3 regions of the Larsenimonas rhizosphaerae genome follow, and region 2 is predicted to be linked to each of the others. Evidence: predicted binding sites of a transcription regulator. Region 2 holds the regulator's gene; each other region holds the start of a gene.
What was found. Region 2 encodes PhoB, which activates phosphate uptake and scavenging genes when phosphate is short. Its sites were predicted from a motif close to TGTCATANNNNTGTCANA; they were not measured.

Region 1: the regulator PhoB is predicted to act here: its motif matches at 1,324-1,341, upstream of OQ287_RS01200 (DUF6482 family protein).
Region 3: the regulator PhoB is predicted to act here: its motif matches at 1,422-1,439, upstream of ppk1 (polyphosphate kinase 1).

What each region holds. Positions count from the first base shown of each region.
Region 1 covers NZ_JAPIVE010000001.1:261,432-264,685, forward strand. The annotation lists gene OQ287_RS01190 (amino acid adenylation domain-containing protein) at 1-348, shown strand, start outside; gene OQ287_RS01195 (hypothetical protein) at 360-1,265, shown strand; gene OQ287_RS01200 (DUF6482 family protein) at 1,393-1,695, shown strand; gene hemH (ferrochelatase) at 1,873-2,862, shown strand; gene OQ287_RS01210 (Na+/H+ antiporter subunit G) at 2,911-3,254, opposite strand, start outside.
Region 2 covers NZ_JAPIVE010000004.1:350,858-354,111, forward strand. The annotation lists gene ubiA (4-hydroxybenzoate octaprenyltransferase) at 1-857, shown strand, start outside; gene phoB (phosphate regulon transcriptional regulator PhoB) at 998-1,687, shown strand; gene phoR (phosphate regulon sensor histidine kinase PhoR) at 1,706-3,031, shown strand; gene OQ287_RS14325 (N-acetylmuramoyl-L-alanine amidase) at 3,093-3,254, shown strand, end outside.
Region 3 covers NZ_JAPIVE010000002.1:514,437-517,690, reverse strand. The annotation lists gene tatC (twin-arginine translocase subunit TatC) at 1-600, shown strand, start outside; gene elbB (isoprenoid biosynthesis glyoxalase ElbB) at 607-1,266, opposite strand; gene ppk1 (polyphosphate kinase 1) at 1,548-3,254, shown strand, end outside.

The sequences.
Region 1 (3,254 bases), on a different contig from region 2:
GAGGTAATTGCCATGCTGCGCCAGGAAGGGCATGCCCTGGGCAGTCTGTCGGCGCGGGTACTGGATGCCATGGTGGATGTGGTAATCAACAATAGCCGGCTGGTGCGTGACTCCACCCACCATGTCTTCGAGGGAGATGTATTGTTTTTCACTGCGGCAGCACCTCGGGATGAAGCCTGGCTTGACCGCCAGGGCTGGCAGCCCTACGTCACGGGTGAACTGGTGAACCTTTCCCTGCCGTGTGATCATCCGGGCATGATCAGCGACCCCGTTTCCAGACGTATTGCGCGCGAAATGGAGCGCTGGAAGGCTCGGCGTGGGGCCGACGTTGAACTGGCGCACACTTGAGCAGAGGCAGCATGACGGTACTGACGCTGGAAAGCGCCGTGGCACGGGGCTTTGCCCGGACTCCTCTGGTAGGGGCAGGAGAGGTGCACTGGTGCCCCGAAGTCATGGCTCGGTTGTTTTCATTGATCGCCTCACCGGTAATCCAGGCCTGTACTCGAACGCTGGTCATCGAGTTTGGCAGTCAGCGCCACCAGGCCATGCTTGATGATTATATTGCCGGTGGAGAGCTGGATGCCACGCGTCTGAGCCTGGTATCCGAAGACACTCTTCACGACATGCTGTGGTCGCCACTGATATACCAGCAGTTTCTGGCGCATGTGCGTGATGTAAACCTGACACTGTCTCCCGGAGCGCGCTGGCGTGTTCTTGCGGCCGAGGCGCCCTTTGACTGGTCATCGGCTACTGAAGCAACCTGGCAGTCGGCCATGGCGCGGCGTGATGCCCACTATGCTGATACGGTACGCCGTCACGTCATGGCGCAGGGCGAGACAGCGTTGTTGATTTTCGGAGCCATGCACTTGCAGAAGGGGCCGCCTGACATCGGTGAATCGGCGTCGCTGGGCCACTGGCTGGCCGATGAGTTGACAGCCATATGGCCTGCCATGGATTCCGAGGCCTTTTCGGTAGATCAATGGTTTACGTCTGATTATGATCAGGTGCTGGACCTTGCCGGGAATAAGGAGATTGGCGGTCTGCCATGGTACCGGTTCAGTCGCCGCTCAGAGGGCGAGTCCATGCTGTCGGCACATGTTGATATGCTTTGGTATCCGGGGCCGGTGTCTCGCCGGGTAGCGGTTCCTGTCGAGCGGTTATCGGATGCCGGCTGGCTGGCACGTACCAGAGCTCGCCTGGCGCGGCGAAGCCCGGCACGTCAGGCGCAATTGAACGCGTTGCTGACTCGTGAAATGCATGAGTAACTGCGGTGCGAATGAGTGGGTAAAGGGGTATAAATCGGTGCCTGTTCAAGGCATTGCCTGTCACTAAACTGTCTTAGGCTGATGACACACTCTATAGGTGTCACCCTTCATTGTCAGGAGCATTTCCATGGAACTACATCAGTTCAGGCAGGCCGTTCGATATCATGACAACCCCGAGGTTCGCGTCGTGCGCCACATGGCCGGTCAGCTGTACCAGGTAGAGCTGCAGCAGGCTCAGGGCGAAAGCAGTCTGTTGAAGAACCGCGGCAAGCCGCAACTCTTCCGCTCGCTGGACGCGGTATACAATGTGCTTCGCCATGTCGGCGTTCATCGTGCCTATCTGGTGCAGACCGTGCCGCATGATGAAGTCGTTGGTCGTCAGGCCATGTATTCCAGTCCGCTGTCCTCGCACATCCCCCTCGTCTTCTAGGTGGCCTGATCACGGGACCGGCTCTCGTGACAGGCCCTGTTTTATCCCTGCACTCCCATGGTTTATTCTCACAGGCGTATGTCATTTTCGGGCCAATCCACTGGATAGGCGTTTTTGATGAGCCGCCACCCGCGCCTGTTGATAGAATATGATTATCAAGAATCTGGGAGTGATTGAATGAGTAACAGCGCACCGTTTGGCGTGTTAATGGTTAATCTGGGGACCCCTGAAGCCCCTACACCAGAAGCTGTACGCAAGTACCTGGGGGAGTTTCTGTGGGATCCACGGGTGATCGATGTCTCACGCCCCGTCTGGTGGGCCATTCTCAATGGTTTTATCCTGCGTACTCGCCCCAGGAAGGTGGCTGAAGCCTATGCCTCGATCTGGACGGATGAAGGCTCGCCGCTCATGTCATACAGCCGCAAGCAGCAGCGCGCACTGGCGGCCCGGCTTGAAGCGTCCATGGGGCAGCCCATTCCGGTAGAGCTGGCGATGACATACGGCAGCCCAAGCATGGAAGAAGCCGGGCTCAAGCTCCGCAAGAGCGGAGTCGGTCGTATTCTGGTATTACCCATGTACCCACAGTTTTCACGCTCGACCACCGCCGCGGTCTTTGACCGGCTGGCGGATGCATTGAAACCCTGCCCGCACCTGCCGGAACTTCGGATGATCCGCGATTTTCACGATCACCCGCTGTATATCAAGGCGCTGGCAAATACCGTGCGCGAGCACTGGCAGGCACTTGGCAAGCAGGGGCATCTGATGCTGTCCTATCATGGCATTCCGAAGCGCTACGCGACCCAGGGTGACCCGTACCCGACGCATTGCGAAAGAACCAGCGAGCTGGTGGCCGAGGAGCTGGGTCTATCGAGTACGCAGTGGAGTCATACCTATCAGTCCCGCTTCGGGCGCGAAGAGTGGCTGAAGCCCTATACCGATGTCACGCTCAAGGCCTGGGGCAAGGAGGGGCGCGAGCATGTCGATGTGATGTGTCCTGCATTCTCGGCAGACTGCCTTGAGACCCTTGAAGAAATCAGTGAGGAAAACAGGGAGTACTTCAAGGAGTCCGGTGGGGGGGAGTATCACTACATTCCGGCACTGAACGATCGTGATGATCATATCGATCTGCTGGAATCACTGGTCAACCAGCATACCCAGGGGTGGTAGTCTGCCCTGATGCAGTTCAGCGCCAGGCGCTGAACTGCTTACATCACGTCAGTTTCTGGCGATGTCATCCTCATCATCAAGCTCATACGGCTGACCCTTGGTTTCCGGGGCGCTGGGCAGTTTATGATGCAAACCGCTCATGGTCAGCAGGTGGGCGCTGACCGGTGTGGTAATAAACAAAAACAGCGTAATCAACATGTCCTGCAGGCTTGGATGGCCGTTTTTCAACCAGAAAAAGCTCATCGATGCGAGCAATACACAGCCAACGCCCAGCGTAGTGCTTTTGGTTGGCCCATGCAGGCGCATGTAAAAATCCCTGAACCGCACCATGCCCATTGCGCCGATCACGGCGAAGATGCCACCGGCAATCATCAGGGCTGATACGGCCACTT
Region 2 (3,254 bases):
CCCCCTTTCAGCGACTGCCCGACTTTCTGCAACTGATGCGGCTTGACCGGCCCATCGGCACCTGGCTTTTGATGTGGCCGACCATGGCGGCAGTGTTTCTGGCCGCCGATGGCCAGCCGGAACGTGCCAACCTGGTGATCTTCCTGCTGGGGGTATACGTGATGCGCGCCGCCGGCTGCGTGATCAATGATTATGCAGACCGGGATTTCGATGGCCATGTGGAGCGCACCCGTACCCGGCCACTGGCGACCGGGCGCATCAGCGCCCGGGAGGCCCTGACCCTGTTCGTCGCCCTTCTGGCCCTTGCCTTTGCGCTGGTATGCTTGACCAACGCCTTTACCATCTGGCTGTCACTTGGCGGGGCGCTGCTCGCAGCGATTTACCCGTTCATGAAGCGCTACACCCATTTTCCACAGGCCGTGCTGGGTGCTGCCTTCGGGTGGGCCATTCCGATGGCCTTTGGTGCAGCACAGGGCGAGGTACCGGCCATTGCGTGGTGGCTCTTTTTTGCCAATGTGGCCTGGACGCTGGTCTATGACACTCAATACGCCATGGTAGACCGCAACGATGACCTGAAAATCGGCATCAAATCGACGGCGGTGCTGTTCGGCAGGCAGGACCGATTCATCATCGGATTGCTTCAATTGCTGGTACTGGCGCTGCTGTTCATGCTGGGACTGGCCGCGCGTCTTGACGGCTTTTACTGGCTGGGGCTTGTGGGCATGGGAATGACCTTCCTGTATCAGCAGCGCCTGATCTGGACACGTTCACGCGAAGGCTGTTTCAAGGCCTTTCTGAACAATCACTGGACCGGCGTACTCCTGTTTGCAGGCATTGCGCTGTCGGTCTGGCCCTGACACCCCAGGGAACGCGCTGCGGCCATATTCATTGCACGTGTCATACTCCTGTCATGCCAGCGCGTTAAAACTGTCACCACCTTGTCATTATTCGCGCCGTACTGCCCCTGTACAGCGCGACCTCAACGGGAAACAGGTGCATGAAGTCCAGGACCGTACTGATAGTGGATGACGAAGCGGCCATTCGGGAGATGGTCGCCATTGCCCTCGAAATGGCTGACTTTGATGTTATCGAAGCCAGTAATGCGCAGGATGCCCACGCGCTGATTGTCGATCACCAGCCGGACCTGGTGCTGCTGGACTGGATGATGCCGGGCCTCAGTGGTATTGAACTGGCTCGGCGGCTCAAGCGTGACACCACCACCGCGGATATTCCGGTCATTCTGCTGACTGCCAAGGGCGAGGAAGACAACAAGGTGGTCGGCCTTGAAAGCGGCGCCGATGACTATATCGTCAAGCCCTTCTCTCCCCGTGAGCTGATCGCTCGTCTCAAGGCCGTACTGCGTCGTACCACCCCCAAGGGCATGGAAGATGTGGTCGAGGTGGAGGGACTGCGTCTGGACCCGTCCAGCCACCGGGTCAGCGGCAATGGCACTCCGATCGAGATCGGTCCGACCGAGTACCGACTGCTGCAGTTTTTCATGACGCATCAGGAGCGCGCCTATACTCGAGCCCAGCTGCTTGACCAGGTCTGGGGCGGCAATGTGTATGTCGAGGAACGCACGGTCGATGTACATATCCGCAGGCTGCGCAAGGCGCTGGGTGACCCCTGGCAGAACCTTGTTCAAACCGTGCGGGGCACCGGCTACCGCTTTTCGATTCAGGCCTGATCACCCTGCGAGGCACACATGCACTACTGGACCAATGAGCTGTGGCGTTTGGCCTATCTGGTCATCGGGTTCGGCTTGCTGGGGGCCTTGCTCGGCGTCGGCGGATGGGGTGTGGCCCTCGGGCTTGCCGTGCACATGGCCTTTACCCTGGCGCACCTTAAAAAGCTGTATGCCTGGCTCAATGCGCCGGTACACCAAAAGCCTCCCGCAGGGGATGGCGTCTGGGGCGATCTGTTTGATCGCCTTTATCGCTACCAGAAAAGCCAGACGCAACTGCAGGGGCGATTACGCCGGGTACTGACCCGTGTGGAAGAATCTTCCGAGGCAATGCGTGACGGCATCGTAATGCTGGACCCCCAGGGCCATCTTGACTGGTGGAACAGCGCCGCCGAGCAGATGCTCGGGCTGGACGCCAGGCACGACCGGGGTCACCACGTGGCCAATTACCTTCGCGACCCGCACTTCATTTCCTATTTCACCACGGGCGAGTACCAGGAGCCGGTCCTTTTTTCATCACCGGCTCATGACGGTCGCACCATCGAAGCCCGTATCACGTTGTTTGGTGACAATGAACGGCTGGTGCTGGTACGCGACGTCACTCGGCTGCAGCGACTTGAACAGACCCGCCGGGACTTTGTCGCCAACGTCTCCCATGAACTGCGCACGCCGTTGACCGTGCTGTCCGGCTATCTGGAAACCTTTCTTGATCAGGCCTCGAGTCAGCCGGATACCGTGCCACGCCGCCTGACCCGTGCCTTCGGCCAGATGCAGGGGCAGACACACCGGATGCAGAACCTGGTGGATGACCTGCTGACCCTGTCCCGGCTCGAAACCAGCGAGCGTCAGACGGAACGTCAGCCGATCGATATGGCCAGCATGTGCCAGTGGATTCAGGAAGACGGCGAGGCCCTGTCCCAGGGCCGTCATCATTTCCTGGTCGAGGTCGAAGAGCCGCGCGCAATTCTGGGCGAGGAACGCGAAATTCGCAGCGCCCTGTCAAACCTGGTCATCAACGCCGTACGCTACACCCCGGACGGGTCGACCATTACCATCCGCTATGCCACACATGAGCGTGGCGCCATGGTCGAGGTCATTGATGATGGTGATGGTATCTCCGCGACTCACCTGTCACGTCTGACCGAACGCTTCTACCGGGTCGACAAGAGCCGGTCTACCGAAAGCGGCGGTACCGGACTGGGGCTGGCCATCGTCAAACATGTGCTGCTGCGTCACGATGCCCGCCTGGATATCGAAAGCGATATTGGCCAGGGTGCCGTCTTTCGCTGCATCTTCCCCGCCTCCCGGCTGGATGCACCGGCCGGCACAGGCAACTTCCCCCGCTGAAACAGAGCCCCGCCCATGATAGGCTCGAGCCCTGTCATCGATCATTGGAGCCCGGCTCTTCATGACCTTATCTCGCTGGGGGCTGGCCGTGCTGCTAGCGCTCCTTGCCGGCTGCAGCACAGCCCCCATCGCGGTTCATCAACGGCATGACCCAGGCCCCGTGCCACTGCGCGCCAACGGGCCGGCCGATACCTACAGTGACCATCATGCCCTTGACGTCCGT
Region 3 (3,254 bases), on a different contig from region 2:
CTGCTACCCCCGGGCTCGCAGATGATTGCAACCGAAGTGGCATCCCCGTTTCTTGCTCCATTCAAGCTGACACTGGTGGTGGCACTGTTTATTGCAGTGCCCTTTCTGCTTTATCAGGCATGGGCCTTTATTGCGCCAGGGCTTTATACCCACGAAAAAAAGCTGGCCTTTCCCCTGCTGGCATCCAGCATTGTGCTGTTTTATTCCGGCGCCGTATTTGCCTACTTTGTCGTGTTCCCACTGTTGTTCAAGTTCTTCACGACTGCAGCACCCGCCGGCGTACAGGTGATGACAGACATCAATGCCTACCTGACATTCGTGCTGAAGCTGTTTTTTGCCTTTGGTCTGGCCTTTGAAATCCCCATTGCCACATTCCTGCTGATCCTGACCGGTGCTGCCACCGTTAAAACGCTCTCATCCAAGCGCCCCTATATCGTCATCGGCTGCTTTGTGGTGGGCATGCTGCTTACGCCCCCGGATGTGGTCTCCCAGAGCCTGCTGGCCGTCCCAATGTGGTTGCTGTTTGAAGTGGGTATCATCTTTGGCCGATTCGTGAAGCATCAGCGCGGAGGACGCGCCGAGGAAACCCCCGACGCGTAAGACAGATCAGCGCAGCATATCGCCGATTTTCTCTACCAGCTTGAAGATACCACGAGCGGCGTCGTCAAGGTTTTCCGCCAGCAGATAGGCGGGAGTGGTAACGACCTTATGCTCATGGTCAATCACGATATTGTCTACGCTGCAGCTTCTGTGTAACCCACCCATGGCGCTGATGGCCCCGGCAATGCTGGCATCATCACCAATCGTGACCGGAATGCTGCCGTTGAGCATTTTTGGCACCATGACCGGCGCGATGCACATCATGCCGATTGGCTTGTTGGCTTCGTAAAAGGGGCGGACCTTCTCTACCAACAGGGGCAGAATCGTGATGCTGTCGCCGGTGATGGCGAAGTCACACAGGTTCTTGGCTGCGCCAAACCCGCCCGGAATGATGATAGCGTCAAAGGCATCAGGGTCCAGTTCGTCCAGCGGCTGGATTTTGCCACGCGCCAGACGTGCCGATTCCCTCAGCACATTGCGCGTTTCTCCTTCCACCGGCTCACCGGTGACATGGTCCATGACGTCATGCTGATCAATATCAGGCGCAAAGCACTGATACGGCATCTTGAGCTGGTCAAGACGCAATAGCGTCAGCGTCGTTTCATAGATCTCGGATCCGTCAAGATAGCCACATCCAGCCAGTACAACTGCAATTTTCCTGTCCATACCGTACTCTCTTGATAGTGCATGAAGGGCGGCTCTCATGGTTTTCAACACAAGAGGCCGATAAACAAGGTGAGGCAGGTAGTGGGTAACCTGGCAGTGCATCAACTCTAGCCAATCAAAGTGGCTTACGGCAAGGAGAGTCCACGTTCCGTTACCGTCACCTCACTGTCATGAGGCGGACTTATGCTACGGCGCCAACACTACAACAACTCGAGGGCCTTGATATGGGTACGCCGGAAACACCAGACATGAAACAGGCAGCCATACCAGAGGCGCAGCAGATGGACGCGCCGGATGCCCTCCCGATCGATCCCGCCGCCTCATTGCGACTGAACCGCACACGCACCGGCATTCGCACCCGCCCGGCCCCTGAGCGTAATACGGAACTGACGCATCCGCAGCTTTATTTCAATCGTGAAATCTCTACCCTGCAGTTTCATATTCGTGTATTGGAACAGGCGCTCGATGAGGCCCATCCGCTGCTGAACCGATTGATGTTTTTGCTGATCTTCTCATCCAACATGGATGAGTTCTTTGAAATACGGGTGGCCGGGCTGAAGCAGGCCATTGGCATCGATGAAAGCGCCAAGAGCCGCGATGGCCAGACCTATCAGCAAACGCTGGCCGATATTTCGCAGATAACCCATGAGCACGTCGCTCGGCAGTACATGATCCTGAACAAGGTACTGATTCCGTCATTGGAACAGGAAGGCATCCGCTTTTTACGACGCGCCAACTGGACGAAAGCCCAGCAGCACTGGATAGCATCCTACTTCGAAAATGAAATTCAGCCGGTCGTGAGTCCGATCGGGCTGGACCCGTCCCACCCCTTTCCGCGTCTGGTCAATAAAAGTCTCAATTTCATTGTTGAGCTGGATGGACAGGATGCCTTTGGCCGCACGGGCGGGCTCGCCATCATCCCTGCGCCACGCTCGCTCCCACGACTTATTCAGTTGCCTGCTGAAGTCAGCTCTGGTGAAGGCACTGATTATGTTTTTCTGTCGTCGATGATTCACGCCCATGCCAACGAGTTGTTTCCCGGCATGATTATCAAGGGATGTTACCAGTTCAGACTGACACGCAACGCAGACCTCGCGGTTAACCCCGAGGATGTCTCTGACCTGGCCTCTGCACTGAAAGGCGAGCTGCTGGCAAGGCGTTATGGCAGTGGCGTACGACTCGAAATCGCCAATAACTGCCCGGCGCATCTGACAACCTTCCTGCTGCAGCGCTTCGAACTCAGCGAGCAGGATCTCTACCTGGTGGATGGCCCGGTCAACCTGGGCCGGCTGATGGCAGTGATCGAAGGCGCCGGCCGCCCTGATCTGCTGTACCCTCCTTTCACACCTGGATTGCCTCGCGCCCTGAGACGCCAGACCGGCAGTTATTTCGATACCGTCGCCGAGGCCGACATCCTGCTGCATCACCCTTATCAGTCCTTTGCACCGGTTGAGCAATGGCTCAAGGAAGCCGCCGTAGACCCCGACGTGCTGGCGATCAAGCAAACCCTGTACCGTACCGGCCCTGGTTCACGCATCGTTACAGCGCTGACCGAGGCGGCCCGCAATGGCAAGGAAGTGACAGTGGTCATCGAACTGCGAGCCCGTTTCGATGAAGCTGACAATATCGAGCTGGCATCGAGGCTGCAGGAATCCGGTGCCAATGTGATTTACGGGCTCATGGATTACAAGATCCATGCCAAGCTCATGCATATGGTACGACGGGAAAATGGTCGCCTGCGCCACTACGCCCACCTGGGAACCGGTAATTATCATGCCACCACCGCCAGGCTTTATACCGATTACAGCCTGATGACGGCACACCCGGAAATCTGTCAGGACGTACATCTCATATTTCAGCAGATTGCCGGCATGGGCCAGCCACGTACCACCCGGCATGTCCTGTATGCACCGTTCACCCTCAACAGTACCCTGATCGACATGATCGACCGTGAAGCTGCGCATGCCCGGCGCGGCTGCAAGGGGTAT